DNA from 2 places in the Halobacillus sp. 12SKB genome. Region 1 is predicted to be linked to the other one. Evidence: riboswitches for the same ligand, from Rfam matches in the RefSeq annotation. Region 1 holds a riboswitch; the other holds the start of a gene.
What was found. A riboswitch is a leader RNA that binds a small molecule or an ion and turns the genes downstream of it on or off. The one in region 1 is predicted to bind thiamine pyrophosphate.
Positions count from the first base shown of each region.

Region 1 (7,701 bases):
GACGCTCTGGATGACGAGCACGAAAATCACCGATACATACGTTGTGAGCGAAGAGAAAGTGAGGGAAGGGTACGGGCTGAAGCCGGTTTTGAAAAATTACAGCCTCGTCATGAAAGATGTCCCGTTCCTCGCGTTCACGATTGGCGGGATCGCGATCTTAGGCATCGAATTCCAGCGCAACAATTTCATTTCCGTACGTCTCGAACAGGACATCGCTTCAAATATGATGGACCTATTCGGACTGTTTTCTTTTGAACTGGACGGCATCCGGCTGCTCAGCTTGCTGACGGTCGCGAACACCTTGTTCATCGTCCTGTTCACCTCGCTATTCTCGAAATGGATCAAAGGGAAGAAAGAAGAACCGATTATGCATGCCGGCTTCGCCTTGTTCGGGCTTGGGTATGCGTTCCTTGCGTTCAGCAATCACATCCCCGGCCTTTTCATCGCTGTCATCGTCCTATCGATCGGTGAACTGCTGTATGTCCCCACGAGACAGTCCATCCTTGCTGATATCGTCGATGATACGCGCCGGGGAGCTTATATGGCTTTCAACGGACTGGTTTTCCAGTTCGGAAAAATCCTCGGAGCCTTGGGAATCATCATCGGGAATGTCATCGGAGGGTACGGCATGGCTGTGCTTTATGTCGGGCTTGTGTTCGCAGGCATCCATTTTTCCAGAATGGCGATCCGGCGCAGGAAATCACCGGAAGAAATCGTTCTTGAGGCGAGTGGTTCATAAGGAGAGAAGACAGGAGAGGGAGCCCTCTTCTGTCTTTTTTTGGATAAATTAAGATGAATTGCTAATAATTTGAAACGAAAGGCCATGCCCTTCCGTATGGAATGAGTAAGAGCATCAGAACGGAGGAATCGTTTATGGAAACCATCAAAAAATATCTAAAACCATTATTCTTGGTAGGGATCCTACTATTATCTGTAGGCTGCACCAATTCGGAAGACGCAGAGACCAATGCAGAAGTAAACGGAAGCGAAGAAAATATTCGGACGATTCTGGAGCATACCTTTACTGGGCCTGATGAAGAACAGGAAAAAATCATCAACGGGTATGATGGTGATACAGAAAAATTAGCCAAGGCGTTGAGTGATTATAACGAGGAACATTTCAAACCTTATATGAGCGAGCGTTTTTATGAAAATTACGCCGTAAACACGAATGGAGGAATGACTTTTCTAAGGATGGCGTACCCCGATAATCAGTTGGAAGTCGAGGACATAGAACTGGAGGAAAAAGACGACTATTATACCTTCACAATGGATGTGTCCTATACGAATAACAACAGCAATAAGAGTGAAACCATGGAAGTTAGAGGAAACGCACAGACCAATGAAGAAGATAAATTAACGAGTGTTGAATTCAATAATCTTGAAGATATTCGCACAACCCTGGAGGGAACAGAATAGAGCGATGGCAAACAGCCCCCGGCTAAATACCGGGGGCTGTTTCATGTTACAGCTGTCCATCATACCAGGAAAAATAACCGAAATAGAGCGAGATTGCAATCGTCACCCCGAGCATTCCGAACATCATCACCGGAAAAAGCCAGTCTTTCCGCTGCACGTTCATCGGACGGTAAAAGGTGCGGGCCTTCGCACCGGTGAATCCTTTCGATTCCATCGCGATCGCTGTTCGTTCCGCTTTCCTTATCGCGCCGGCCAGGAGGGGAATCGCAAACCGTTGATACTGAAGAAGTTTTTCCTTCCATGAATCCGGTCGGTTGACGCCGCGGATGCGGTGCGCCGCGCGGATCTGTTGGAATTCGGTCTTCAACATCGGCAAAAAGCGATACCCTGCAAGGACACCGTATGCGATTTTCGGTGGCAGTTTCAACTGTTGGATTAGACTAAGGATGAAATGGACCATGTTGGTCGTGAACAGGAACAGCAGCGACAGACTGGCGAACGCAAGGACCCTCAGACCGAGAGCCGCCGCCGTCCATATGTCTTCCGTTGGAAACTCCATCCCGAGGAATGAAACCGTTTCGGAAGTCGCGGAGGCGGTGTCCGAAAAGACGATTGTCGTCCAGAACATCCCGAAGGCGAAGAGCGTGAACGGAATGAAATAATACAGGTAGTATCTTTTTTTGAACGACCCGAACAGGAAGGTCACGATGACGGTCCACACGATGTAGAGCAAAGGCGTGACCGGATCGAACACGAAGGCGAGGAGGAAGACGGCACCGATGATCGTCAATGTTTTGACCGTCGGATTTACGTTATGAAGAAACATAAGCAGACTCCTCTCGCTTCAAACCGGCACGCTTCCATTGTTCTCTTGGAGGCAGCTCCAGGTGATGGTCCGTCAAATCAGGGCAGGCCCAGAGTTCCTTCGGCTGTCCGTCAAAGCTGAGTTCGCCTTCGTTCATGACAAGCACTCTTGTCGCGTATTTGTCCACGAGCTCCATATCATGGGTGATCATGACGATCGTCGTCTCGTTTTCATGTTTTTCTTTGAGAAGGGACATCAAATCTGACGTCGATCTTTCATCCTGTCCGAACGTCGGTTCATCAAGGAAAAGCATCTGCTGATCCTCGACAATCATCGTGGCGACACTCAATCGCCGCTTCTGTCCCTGGCTGAGCAGGAAAGGGTGCTGATTCTCCAGTCCATCCAGCCGGCAGAACTTCAATGTTTCCTCGACAATCCGTGTCCACTCCGCTTCCTTCATCCCGGCATGCTGGAGACTGAAAGCGACTTCCTCATAGACACTATCCGTAATGAACTGGTGTTCCGGGTTCTGAAAGACATATCCAATTTCTTTCCGCATCTCATTCTCTTTCCATTTCTTGAGGGCGCGGCCGTGCAGGGAAACCGTCCCCTTGCTCGGAGGCTGGATGCCCGCTAGGATTCTTGATAAGGAAGATTTTCCGCTCCCGTTTTCCCCGACGATGGCTACCCATTCTCCCTCATGAAAATTAATATGGATGTTCCGCAAAATCGATTTCCAATGCACATTCTCTGTTTTCAACAACACCTTACCAGCAGATTCCGCAGGAGGATTCTCTGGGAAAGCAACAGCCGGCATTTCTCCGATGTGAAGCGGGTAGGGAGGCGTCCATTCCTGTTCCAGAGCTGTCCTTGTAGCATAAGGAAGCTGGATGCCCATCTCATGAATGTCCCGGGCGTAGGTTTTCAAATGGTCGTGAAGCGGACCATCGTAGGCGAGCTCCCCACCTTCATTAATGATGAGGACCCGATCCAACAAGTCCAGCCAGCCTTCCAGCTTATGTTCGATGACAAGCAGGGTGAAAGAGAGCTCCTTTTTCAACCTCTTCAAAAGCTGGATGAATTCCTTCCTCGCCACCGGATCCAAATTCGCCGTCGGTTCATCGAGGATCAACACCTCAGGTTCCATCGCGAGAATGCAGGCAAGGGCGACTTTCTGCTTCTGCCCGCCGGAGAGGCTGGAGATGTTCTCCGTTTTGAAAGCTTCCATTCCGACCGATCGTAAAGCCCTATCCACTTTTTCCACCATCAACGCATAAGGGGTATTCAAGTTCTCAAGCCCGAAGGCCACTTCATCCTCAACAGTGATCATGCAGAACTGCGTCTCCGGATCCTGGAAAACGACGCCGACGTTCTGTGCCATTTCACCAGCGGGGTAGGAGTCGGTCCTCCGTCCTTTCACATGGATTTCTCCCTCCATGGAACCGTCGAGTTCTCTCGGATAGAGTCCATTCAGGCAGTGGGTGAGGGAGCTTTTCCCCGACCCGCTCGGACCGAGGATCAGCATGCTTTCTCCTTCATCGATGGAAAAATTCAGCCGGGACAGCACAGGCTTTCGCCTTTCCTCATAATGAAGGGTGAGGTCCTCGACGCGTATCACTTCCTGACTCATGCCGCATGCTTCCTTCGGTGTTCTTTTCCGAGAGCGAAGCTTGAGAGGACACCCGTTTTCGCTAAGGCGTCACTGAGCGCTTTGCCTGCGACACCTGAAATGATGGCGCCGCTGATGATGCGGGCGATGAACATGGCGGCGACGTACCCGGTACTGAGTGCTGCATAACCGGATAGGAAGTAACCCCAGACGAAGCTGAACACAGCGGCCATTACACCGGCAAGCATGAGGGTGAACAGGTCATAACGCTTGTACCTCGTCATCGCGAAGGCCGATTCTGCGCCGAGCCCCTGGATCATCCCTGAAACAAGAAGCATCGGGCCGACCGCATTGCCGAGCAGCACTTCGACCGCGGCCGCAATCGTTTCCGATAAAAACGCGGCACCGGGTTTGCGGATGATGTAAGCCGCGATGATCGATACGATGAACCAGATGCCGAAGATGAGGTCATAGCCGATCGGTCCGAAAAAGCCGACGAGGATTTTCCCGACCGGAAGGAAGGCCAGGTACACGACCGCAAAGACGACAGAAAGGACGGACATGACGACGATTTCTTTCAGTTTCCAGCTGTTCATGAGCGATCATCCTTATGGGAAGGGCTGTTGGCAGAGACCGTCACGGTCATCACCGTATGCGATGAGCCGCTCGCTTCCGTTTCCCTGAACACATCCTCAAGCCCTGTGAAAATGTCGCGCGTATCCCCGTCGAGACGGGTCGAGTAGTGCGCAGGCGTGACTTCAACGCCTTTTTCTTTCATCGCTTGTATCTGACGGTAGATCGTGTCCATATAATCGCCGCCACCCATCGGATACAGAGAGAACTTCGCCGCAATCCGCTGTTCGATTTCCCTGGATTGTGGTTTGTTCAACCGTTCCTCCGACTCATCCATATGGACATCGCCGGAAGAATCCCCCGGGCAGCCAATGGAAAACGTTCCTTGAAAAGCGACATGGACACCCGTTTTCGCGATATGTAATAAAATCGCTTCGGTGACATCGAAGACATGTTCCATCCGGCCACGCACGGTCGTCGTGACGTCATCCGTCTTCATCCACACTTTCGAGCTGTCCACCTCACGTAAGCTCGCTTTGATGTAATCCACGAAATTGTCTGCCATCGGGTGTACGGAAAAAGAGCACCCCGCGATTCTTGATGTTCCACATTGATGATCCATTTCGAATTCCTCCTTTTTTGAGCACAAAAAAACTGCATCCCACGGGAATGCAGTCTACCACTCATAAAGGAAGAACCAGTCTGGTCCTTGTGAATGACGACCGCACTTCCCCACGCTAGTATTATCTAGTTCGGGTTCCAAGGGTCGGAAATTTTCCTCTCAGCCGCTTCAAGCAGCTCCCCCAGTGCAAAACGCGTATGCAGTTCTTGTACGTTGCTTCCATCGTAGCCGAGAGTCATAGATTTGTAAACCATCTTTTGCTAGAAAATAAAAGGACCGGTTCGCTCAAAAGCGGATCCGGTCCATGCCTTATGCTTTTGACAAGCGTAATTTCATCACGTTCTGATCTATGAAACAATCAATATACGGTACGCGTTCATAAGGATAATAAGTGACGGAGGTCGGCGTCACATCCATTAGTTGATAAAGGTCCTCTGTTGAAGCCACATCATTCAACACCAATTGGACGTCTTCACCAGTCAACGAGGAGAACTTGGCCGAAGTGTAACCTTCATTTTTCATAAATTGGAGTAGATCCATTGTAGTCTCCTTATTATCTGACCTTGAACCTTACATTTTCCCTGAATAGCATTAGTTGAAACATAAATCTACAGAAATCAATTAGCGGCAACTCTCTAACTGTTATTCTACTATAATAAGGTGCAGGAAGGAAGCAAATAATTTCGACAATAAACCAGGTGCTTCGTCGCGCCTTGTCGCATCAATAATAAGGGGAAATCATCAAGTAGACGATGACGCCGGTGAGACTGACATACAGCCATAACGGCATCGTCCATCGCGCGATTTTCCGGTGCTTGTCCACCTTCATCGCAAGCCCGCGGAACAATGTAAGCAGGGCAAGAGGCACGATGAGTGCAGCCAGTACGATATGGGTGATCAAGATGAAATAATAGATCCCTGCGACAATCCCTTCACCGCCGAACGATGTCGACTCCGCCATCGAATGGTACGTCAAGTACGAAACGAGGAAAAGAGCCGTCGACGTGAAAGCAGCGAAAATGAAACGCTTGTGCCACTTGACGTTTTTCCTGATGATCATGAACAAGGCAGCAAGCAGGAAAACGAACGTAAAGGAATTCAAGACGGCATTCAGGAGGGGAAGGAGTTTAATATTGAATCCAAGATCCCCGTCCACTTTCGGTAAAAACAATAAAGCTACAACGATGAGGTTGATAGCGATGGAAAGCCCCACGACCCATGGGACGTAATTGAATTTTTTCATGGTATCGATCCTTTCTAAAAGACACTTGATATAGAATCCTAGTCAAGTATAAAGAAAGTGAGGGGAGAATGCTATGACAGAAAACGCACAATTTGTCGAACAAGCATATTCTGATTGGGAATTAGGAAATAACGAGGATTTTAAAAAGGAAGGCATTGAAAAAGAGATGGGGCAAAAGCTCCATCTCTTTTTCGTCGTTCTGGGTGAATGGGCAAACCGATGACGACGAAAACCCATAGGATACTACACAGAAAGGAGGGACTTCGATGTCCGAAAGAAACTTGTTCCTCAGATTCATAGGCACAGGCCTTGAACTCATCGTATCCGGATTCCTTGCCATCCTATATACAGCCACACAGGACACAGGTCGCGGCTTTGATCCGAACCCCGTCTTTTGGAAAGCCTTCATCATCATCCATGTCTCGCTTCTCATTCTTTTCCCGCTGCTTGCAAAAGGGAGGACGATCGGCATGCTGTTGACGCACCTCACCATCGAAACGAATGCAGGCAAGTCGCCGACCATCATGCAGATTTTCATCCGTGTCATCCTTGGATTCGGTCCGGTCATCCTTACCCAGGGAATGTGGTACTGGATTTCCTTCGTCACCGCTTTGATGGATCCGAAGGGGAGAGGGTGGAGTGAGATCATATCCTTTACGACGATTAAATGGAAAGAGCCTCCGTTGGAATAAGTGGCTCAGGCTACCGCTGCTTTGCGGTACCGGAACAGACTTGCTCCAATAAAAATGAATGTGATCAACACAAGGATCCACATCGTATCACGGTAAGTAGAAAAGGATAGGGGCTGAATCCAATCATGGTAAAGTTCGATCGCGAGCCAGCCGATCGGGAAAATCGGTGCCGCTTTTGCATAGGAAGCGTTCACCACTGCCTTTCCTTCCTCCGTTTTTCCCTTCTTCCCCCAGGTGAAGCGTAAAAGATAAACGAGAGCTACTAGGAAAATCGGGGTCAATAAAAGTCCTACAAACATCATTTTTCTTCCCCCTTTCTTAACTGTTCATTAATGGTTTGATCCAAGTAATCGTCCATCGGATTTCTCTGTCCGAAATTTTTCAGTCCGTTTCCGATAAAGTAGCCGGCTAAGGCGATTCCTGCAGCCAGGATGACGGCGTCCAGTGAAAATTCCATCTTTAACATCCTCCGATTCGTTTATTATCACTATGCTATACGTTTAGGAAGGAGGAAGGTTTCAATGAAGGGTTCTCTTTTTAGAGAAGACAGAAAATTCCCTCACTTTATTTACGAGGGAGTCCTGAGATGGTAAAATTTATCATTGTAGTGAACTAAAGAATACAAAGGAGAGAGGGCAATGGGAAACGATCTACTCTATGCAAAATCATATTTTGAGAGACTGCCGGAACTTGGGGATTTGGCACCAGAAGCGTTCAAAGCTTTTGTAGCGTTTGATA
Region 1 covers NZ_JBRFWR010000001.1:2,793,207-2,800,907, forward strand. The annotation lists gene ACQ4XT_RS13855 (MDR family MFS transporter) at 1-739, shown strand, start outside; gene ACQ4XT_RS13860 (hypothetical protein) at 841-1,419, shown strand; gene ACQ4XT_RS13865 (energy-coupling factor transporter transmembrane component T family protein) at 1,466-2,245, opposite strand; gene ACQ4XT_RS13870 (ABC transporter ATP-binding protein) at 2,232-3,854, opposite strand; gene ACQ4XT_RS13875 (ECF transporter S component) at 3,851-4,429, opposite strand; gene ACQ4XT_RS13880 (YkoF family thiamine/hydroxymethylpyrimidine-binding protein) at 4,426-5,028, opposite strand; TPP riboswitch at 5,119-5,221, opposite strand; gene ACQ4XT_RS13885 (hypothetical protein) at 5,338-5,568, opposite strand; gene ACQ4XT_RS13890 (DUF420 domain-containing protein) at 5,750-6,271, opposite strand; gene ACQ4XT_RS13895 (hypothetical protein) at 6,345-6,494, shown strand; gene ACQ4XT_RS13900 (RDD family protein) at 6,538-6,963, shown strand; gene ACQ4XT_RS13905 (hypothetical protein) at 6,969-7,265, opposite strand; gene ACQ4XT_RS13910 (hypothetical protein) at 7,262-7,420, opposite strand; gene ACQ4XT_RS13915 (carboxymuconolactone decarboxylase family protein) at 7,602-7,701, shown strand, end outside.

Region 2 (7,701 bases), 1.5 Mb from region 1:
GCCTGGTCTTTGTATGCTTCCAGAGCATCTATAGATTCGACCATCGTCATGCCCATCGACGCACCGAAAATCACTCGTAACGAATGTGCGCTGTCAGGGGCGAACCTTTTTCTCGTCGACGGACTCATCAGCGATGCTGGTAAAATCGTAGCGGAAGCTGTAAAAAAATCCGGGCTCTACGATGTATCCACACTAAAAGAGCCATACAGAATCGAAGGAAAGAAAACAATGGGGCTGGAAATTGCCGAACAATTAGGCTGGAACGTTCCAGATGTCATCCTCTACCCCACAGGAGGCGGCGTAGGATTAATCGGCATTCATAAAGCCTTGAGAGAATTGCAGGAGCTTGGTTGGATTGCTGAAGACCGGATGCCAAGGCTCGTAGCTGTCCAATCTGAAGGCTGTGCTCCCATCGTGGAAGCATGGCAGCAAGGGCGAAGGGAATCATCATTCTGGGAAGATTCTGAAACGATTGCGTTCGGCATCAATGTACCAAAAGCTATTGGGGATTTCCTCGTTCTTGAGGCTCTATATGAGACGAATGGATGTGCTGTATCCGTCAGCGATCAGGAACTTTTAGAAGAGCAAAAAAGAATCGCACAAAAAGAAGGGGCCTTTGTCTGTCCAGAAGGAGCCGCAGCATTTGCTGCTGCCAGAAAGTTAAGAGTAGAAAACTGGATTTCTGCAGAGGATGAAGTGGTCGTACTCAATACAGGGGCAGGAATTAAGTATCCAGATACAGTTCATATCGATATACCTGTTCTTCACCCTGGGGACAGACTGCAAAGCAAGGTTTAAACTTTCCACACGAAACATTTACAAATTTTGTGCCACATATATAAATCCACCCCCCTTCTTCCGATATTAAGGAAAAGAGAGAAAAGACACAGAAGAAGGGGTTTGGAGTATGAGAAGCTTTTGGAAAATGAACCGGACAATCCGGGCAAAGGTCTTCATTATGGGATTGTTGCTTTTGGCTATCCCGTCATTAATTATTGGATTGATCGGCTACCAGTCCAGTAAAGGAAGTCTTGATGAACTTGGAAAGACAAATCTAAAAAACAGTGTAGAACAAGCGGTGGACATGATTGAAATCGCAAATCAATCGGTTCAGGCAGGGAACCTTTCCCTGGAAGAAGCACAAGAAACAGTAAAAGAACAACTCCTCGGACCCATGCAGGAAGATGGAACTCGTCCGATCAGTTCAACGATTGACCTTGGTGAAAACGGTTACTTTTTCGTGTTGGATGAAAAGGGAACCGAATTAGCCCATCCTTCCCTTGAAGGGGAAAATATATGGGAATCCCAAGACTCAAACGGAGTCATGGTCGCACAGGAGCTTATCGAAAATGGAACCAACGGAGGCGGTTTCACCTATTTCGAATGGCCGTTGCCAGGGGATCCTGACTCCGTTGCCCCTAAAGTATCCTACTCCCTTTACGAGCCATCTTGGGGCTGGGTTGTCGTCTCAGGCACATACATGATGGATTTCAACAGCGGGGCCAGTCAGATCTTAAACACATTATTAATCACGCTTGGAGTATCGTTGATTTTAGGTGCCTTCATCATATGGTTCTTCTCCAATCGTTTAACAAAACCGATCAAACAGCTATCTGACCACTCTACAAGGATTGCTGAAGGAGATTTCACCGCAGCCGACCTTCAAGTATCGAATAAGGACGAAATAGGAGTGCTAGTGGAAAATTTCAATACAATGAAAAACAACCTGAAGGCGCTGATCCAGTCTGTTTCTGCTTCTTCAGAACATGTGGCAGCCGCTTCCCAACAATTGAATGCCAACGCGGAAGAAAATTCACTTGCGGCAGAACAAGTAACAACAGCTATTCAAGAAGTAGCGGCAGGATCTGATCAACAGATGGACAATGCTAATGAATCTTCCGAATGGATTCATGATATATCATCAAATATTCAAACCATTTCCACACAAATGATCGACCTCTCAGCGAAGTCGAATCAGACCGCAGAAACATCCGGATCAGGAGAGAAGCTTATTCATACTGCCCTACAGCAAATGCATGAAATCAATGATCATACCAATACCACAAGTGGTACAATTCAGGTTCTCGAGAAAAAATCCAATGAAATTGGAAAAATCGTATCTCTGATTACAGATATCTCTGAACAGACGAACTTGCTCGCGTTGAATGCGGCCATTGAAGCAGCTCGGGCAGGTGAGCACGGAAAGGGTTTTGCTGTAGTAGCCGAAGAAGTAAGGAAACTGGCCGAGCAGTCCAGTCAATCGGCGAATCACATCATGGAGCTGGTACATGATATCCAACAAAAAACCCAGGAAGCCGTCCAGTTTATGAATAAAAGTGATGATGCTGTCAAATCCGGTGTGAATGTGGTCGGAGAAGCTGAACAGACGTTTAAAACGATTACGGCAGATGTCCATGATCTGTCTGGAGGGATGAACGATATCACAGGATCCATCCAATCGATGACTCATCATATTCAAAGTCTCGTAGAGTCTTTTGAAGCGGTTAAGAACTTCGCTGTCCAGGCTTCGGAACAATCCCAGCACGTGGCCGCTACGACAGAGCAGCAAAATGCATCCATCCAGGAGATTACATCTGCGAGTGAAACATTAGCTCAAGAAGCTGGCAATCTTCAGGAACAAGTCAGTCGTTTCAGGTACTAGGTCCTACCTATCTTCAGCCATAGGGCTGGTATATGGGTTGTGAACGAATTTGATTGGTAGACGTCTTAGGTTTAATAGTTGCATGAACAAAAACTTCGGTTAAAAAAAGTATGGGGGTAAGTGGACTCAACATCCTACTCCCCAACATAAAAGGAACTCATGCTTCGGCATGAGTTCCTTTTTACTTCATATCGCTTGTACAACGGCCGATATATCCGGGGCGTGTGTAATGGCTGAAATGACAGCGACACCGTCTGCTCCCGCTTCCATCACTTCAGCAGCATTTTCAGGATGAATGCCTCCAATCCCGACTACGGGCATGTCAGGAAACGCTTTTTTGACGACTTTCACCCATTCAGGCCCTGCTACAGGGTTGGCGTCTTTCTTCGTCATTGTCCTGTACATCGGACCTACACCTAAATAGTCGACAAGATGGATAGGACTCTGTTCTAATTCTGTCTGATCGGATACCGACAATCCTATGATTGTATCAGGATATTTTGAACGAATTTCTTTCACACTTCGATCACTCTGCCCCACGTGTATTCCATCAGCTTTAAGCACGTCAAAAAGTTCAACGTCATCATTGACGATAAACAGAATGCCCGCTTCAGCACAACGCTGGCGCAACTTATGGCCGAGACTGTACTTCGCTTCTCCCGTTCGTGCGCCATCCCCTTTTTCTCTATACTGAAAGCATGTAATTCCAGCTTCGATCGCTTCATCCAAAATTCTCAATGGATCTTTGTCACAGTTTTGACTGCCCATAACGAAGTATTTTCTAAGAATAGAAGCTTTCATGTTTCATCCCCCATAGCTAAAGCATCAACAAACCTCGGAATGAATGTCCCTGGTCCTTTCACATCAGGGTGAGCCGCGGCATGTTCGGCCGCCCGGCCATAATGGTTTAATGTTTCCAAAATCTTTACTTTAGGCTCACCTTCTACAGATAAGCCTGCTGCAAGCAAAGAACCTAACAAACAGCCGGAGCCTGTAATTTGAGCAAGAAGCGGGTGACCCGTTTCGTTGACAAAAACCTCTCCTCTCATGCACCCGACATCCCTTTCACCTGTACAGACGGCTCCAGTTTGGTATTTTTCTGATACCAGACGAACGATGGATTCAGGGTCAGCTTTCCCTGTTGAGTCTACCCCTTTCGTTTCCACATCCTGACCGACGAGATGGGCGAGTTCCCCGGCATTCCCTTTAATGACGGTCGGCTTCACCTCCTGTAAGATTCGCTGGCATACCTCTGAACGATAGCGGGTTGCAGGGGCGCCGACAGGATCGAAGACGACCGGAATACCGATCTCATTCGCTGCTTTCCCTGCAAGAATCATTGCTTCCACCTGATTTTTATGAAGCGTCCCGATATTCAATAAAAGCCCCTGAGACAATCGAGTGACATCTGCAACCTCCTGTTTAGCATTAGCCATAATCGGTGATCCGCCGAAAGCAAGAAGTCCATTCGCTGTAAAATTCATGACGACCGCATTCGTGATGTGATGGATCAGTGGACGTTTTTCTCTTACTCTATCGATAACACTTACAGCCATTTGTTGAAAACCTCCTCACGTAAAGAAAAATGATTGGTCGGTCCGCTTCCTTTTCCTAAGTCGAAGGAGTGGCGAATCGCTTCTGTTACAAAGTATTTGGCTTCTTTAACGGCTTGTGGCAACGCGTGTCCCTGGCTCAGGTAAGCCGTAATGGCTGCTGAATACGTACACCCTGTGCCATGCGTATTCGAAGAATCAATACGTTCGGATTCAAATTCATAGACACGCCCCCCATCATATAAAAAATCAACCGCTCTTCCATTGAGATGGCCCCCTTTGACAAGGGCCGCATCCGCACCTAATTCTTTCACAATTACTTCGGCCGCTTCTTTCATATCTGCTTCTGTTTCAATTTCCCCTCCAACAAGCACTTCCGTTTCCGGAATGTTGGGAGTGACGAGCGATGTCTTTGGTACAAGATATTCTTTCAAAAAGCGCTGGTCTTCTTTTTCAATCAACGGGTCGCCACTCTGGGCAACCATGACAGGGTCCATGACGTAAGGAGCATCCACCTCATCCAACCATTCACTAATGACTCTCATCATTTTCTTGTTGGCAATCATTCCTGTTTTCAGTGCATGAACAGGCATGTCTTCAGAAATTGCTTTCAGTTGACTCATAATAAAATTTTCCGGGAGGTGGTGGACATCCTTCACACCTGTCGTATTTTGAGCAACAACCGAGGTCACAACACTCATGCCATAACTCTTCAGCTCCTGGAACGTTTTCAAGTCTGCTTGAATACCTGCACCCCCGCTCGGATCTGTTCCGGCGATCGTCAACGCACATGATACATTCGTCATCTCACACCCTCCTTTTCACAAGGCCATTGCTCTTGAGTGTAAGCCATATCCCAAAAGGCGTATTCCAGCTGACAACTTTTTCGGAAGGCTGCCCTCATACGGTGCTCTTCCGGTTCAGACGCTTGTTCAGCACACTGATCAAGCCGTTCACATAACACCGCCGTCAGACTCTTCACTTCCGTATTGGCATAAAACTCAATCCACGGGAGGTAGGGATGATCAGGTTCTGGATGATAGGTGTTCATCAGCTCCACCCCGATTTCATAATAGGTCCAAGGACACGGGAGCAAAGCTGCTAATATTTCTCCGATGCCTCCTTGATAGGCATGGAAAAGCATATGTTTGATATAGTGGTCAGCGGTCGGCGGCAATGGATACCCTTGCAGTTTTTCATAAGGAACGCCAATCTGTTCGCAAAAGTTGTTGTGAGGGTGAACTTCACTGTTTAATACAAAATCGATTTGTTCATTAAACAATTGAATGTCTTCCCTGCCCGGAGACTTGGAAATTGCGATTCCATAGACATGCATAAAGGCATTCAGATACTCATAATCAGCTTTAATATAGTGAATCAAGGCTTCTTTTGGAACCTCTCCTTTCCCGATGCCCTGGATAAAGGGATGGGAGAAGATTTTTTGATAGATATCCTGATTTTCTTTTCTTAATTGATTGGAAAAAGACATGATAGAGCCTCCTATTATTCTTGGAAGCTACTAGAGGACAGAAGGGGATTCTTACTACTTCCCTCCGCCGGCATGACCCGGATCAGGTATTGAGGGACCAAGGAATGTCTCCTTATCTCAGCGATTACTCGCGCCCCTAGCAGTTTCCGTGTATTATGGTTGTAAGATCATGTTTTCAACTTTCACTCGTGATAAAATGAAGATAGCAATCAAAGCCCCCGAGACACTGCTTACGACAAAAGAAGGAACAAACGCGAAAACACCAGCTGTACTTCCCATTAAGACGTGTGCAATCGGTACAGCTGCCAAAGCCCCGATGACTCCAGTGCCTAGAACTTCACCAATCACCGCAGACCTTTTTCTTTCATACATTCGGTAACAAAGCCCTGCCAACAATGCACCAAACATTCCGCCCGGAAAAGCAAGAAAGGTGCCGAGACCTAATAACAAACGTAAGAGCCCGATGACAAAAGCAATCATGACCGCCGGGACGGGTCCAAGCACCACCGCCGCGATCACATTAACCGCATGCTGAACAGGATAAGCTTTCGCTATTCCAGCCGGAAACCAGAGAAATTGAGCCCCAAGCGTACCAATGGCAACAAGCACAGCCATCGTTGTGATTAATTTTGTGTTTCTCATTATTCACCACCTTCCGTACAGGAGCTGAATGGGTCCATATAAAAAAGCCAGATCCTTAGAGGACCTGGCCTGGTATGCAGTAAGTCGATACACGTATCGTCTGACTACTTCCCTCCGCTGGCATTAACCAGATCAGGTTCGTAAGAGTCAGAAAGCTTGCTCGCTTTCCTCTCAGCCCATTCAGGCTCCCCTAGTAGTTTCATAAACTTATTCGCTTGGTGATTTTCATCATAACAAAGTTGGATGTTTCTGTCATGTGAAACTTTTCCTCCCGTTCAAACGTCAACATTAATAGATAAGGAGTGTGGGAATGATGAAAATAAGGTGGATGCTTGGTATGTTCATAGTTTTCTCTTTATCCCTTACTGCATGTGGGCTTTCAGAGACAAAAGAAGTAGACCAGAATGAAGTGGAAGCAGAAGCCTCCGATCCGGTCATGAGCGGGTTTGTCATGGAGCAGGATGAGGACAGTATCCTGGTTGTCACGCCGATGGATGATGGATCAGGCGAAGAAGGACGGGCCATGTGGGTATCTAATGCCCCTGAAGGCCTATGGGTCGGCAAACAGGTCGAGGTCTGGGTAGACGGGGATATCGCTGAGTCCTACCCTGAACAAGCCACCGCTGAAAAAGTCCAGGAACTTGAAATGAGTGAAGTCCAGGGAGCAGATTTAAAAGCTTCTGAAGCTCTTTCTACTGCATTATCTGAAAAAGAACCAGAAAAGGCCGATGTGCTGATTGTTTCTCTGCTTTCTTTTGATGAAGAATCCGACCAGTGGACCGTCAAGCTGGATCGACGCGGGACAAATGAGGGCGAATGGAAAACGACCGTCAAAGATGAAAAATAGAGCGCTATCCCGAGGGAGCGCTCTATGCATCGACTTTTTTCAAAAGCCATAACCTTACGCTGAGCTCCAGCAAAAAGAGGTCATCAGCATTGAGAAGAGACAGCCCGGTCAAATGTTCAATGTTTCTCAATCTGTGCAGCAAAGATTGCCGGTGCAAATTCAGCGCACGAGCCGTCTGGCTGACATTGCTATTGTATTTATTGTAGACCATAAACGTATGAATCAGTTCTGTCTGCCGCTTCTGATCATAATCAATCAGCTTTTCTAATGTATCTGAAACAATCGCTCCGATTTCTTCTTCGTGGGACAGTGCCATGAGCAGGCGATTCATTCTTGTATCACTGAAAAATGTCCGCTCCCCTTCTTCATGCTGCTGACCGATTTTCAGAGCCGTTTCCGCCTCTTCATAGCTTTTATGAAAAACCTGATATCCCCCTTTATGACAGGAAATGCCCCAGCTGATCATAATCCCTTTCAATAACTCATGAAGCCTTCGCTCAATCAGATC
Region 2 covers NZ_JBRFWR010000001.1:1,306,669-1,314,369, reverse strand. The annotation lists gene ACQ4XT_RS06510 (threonine synthase) at 1-798, shown strand, start outside; gene ACQ4XT_RS06505 (methyl-accepting chemotaxis protein) at 908-2,662, shown strand; gene thiE (thiamine phosphate synthase) at 2,849-3,463, opposite strand; gene thiM (hydroxyethylthiazole kinase) at 3,460-4,218, opposite strand; gene thiD (bifunctional hydroxymethylpyrimidine kinase/phosphomethylpyrimidine kinase) at 4,209-5,021, opposite strand; gene tenA (thiaminase II) at 5,018-5,704, opposite strand; TPP riboswitch at 5,747-5,852, opposite strand; gene thiW (energy coupling factor transporter S component ThiW) at 5,858-6,346, opposite strand; TPP riboswitch at 6,439-6,548, opposite strand; gene ACQ4XT_RS06475 (DUF3221 domain-containing protein) at 6,660-7,193, shown strand; gene ACQ4XT_RS06470 (PucR family transcriptional regulator) at 7,216-7,701, opposite strand, start outside.
Region 2: another riboswitch for thiamine pyrophosphate. It lies ahead of tenA (thiaminase II); the one in region 1 lies ahead of ACQ4XT_RS13880 (YkoF family thiamine/hydroxymethylpyrimidine-binding protein).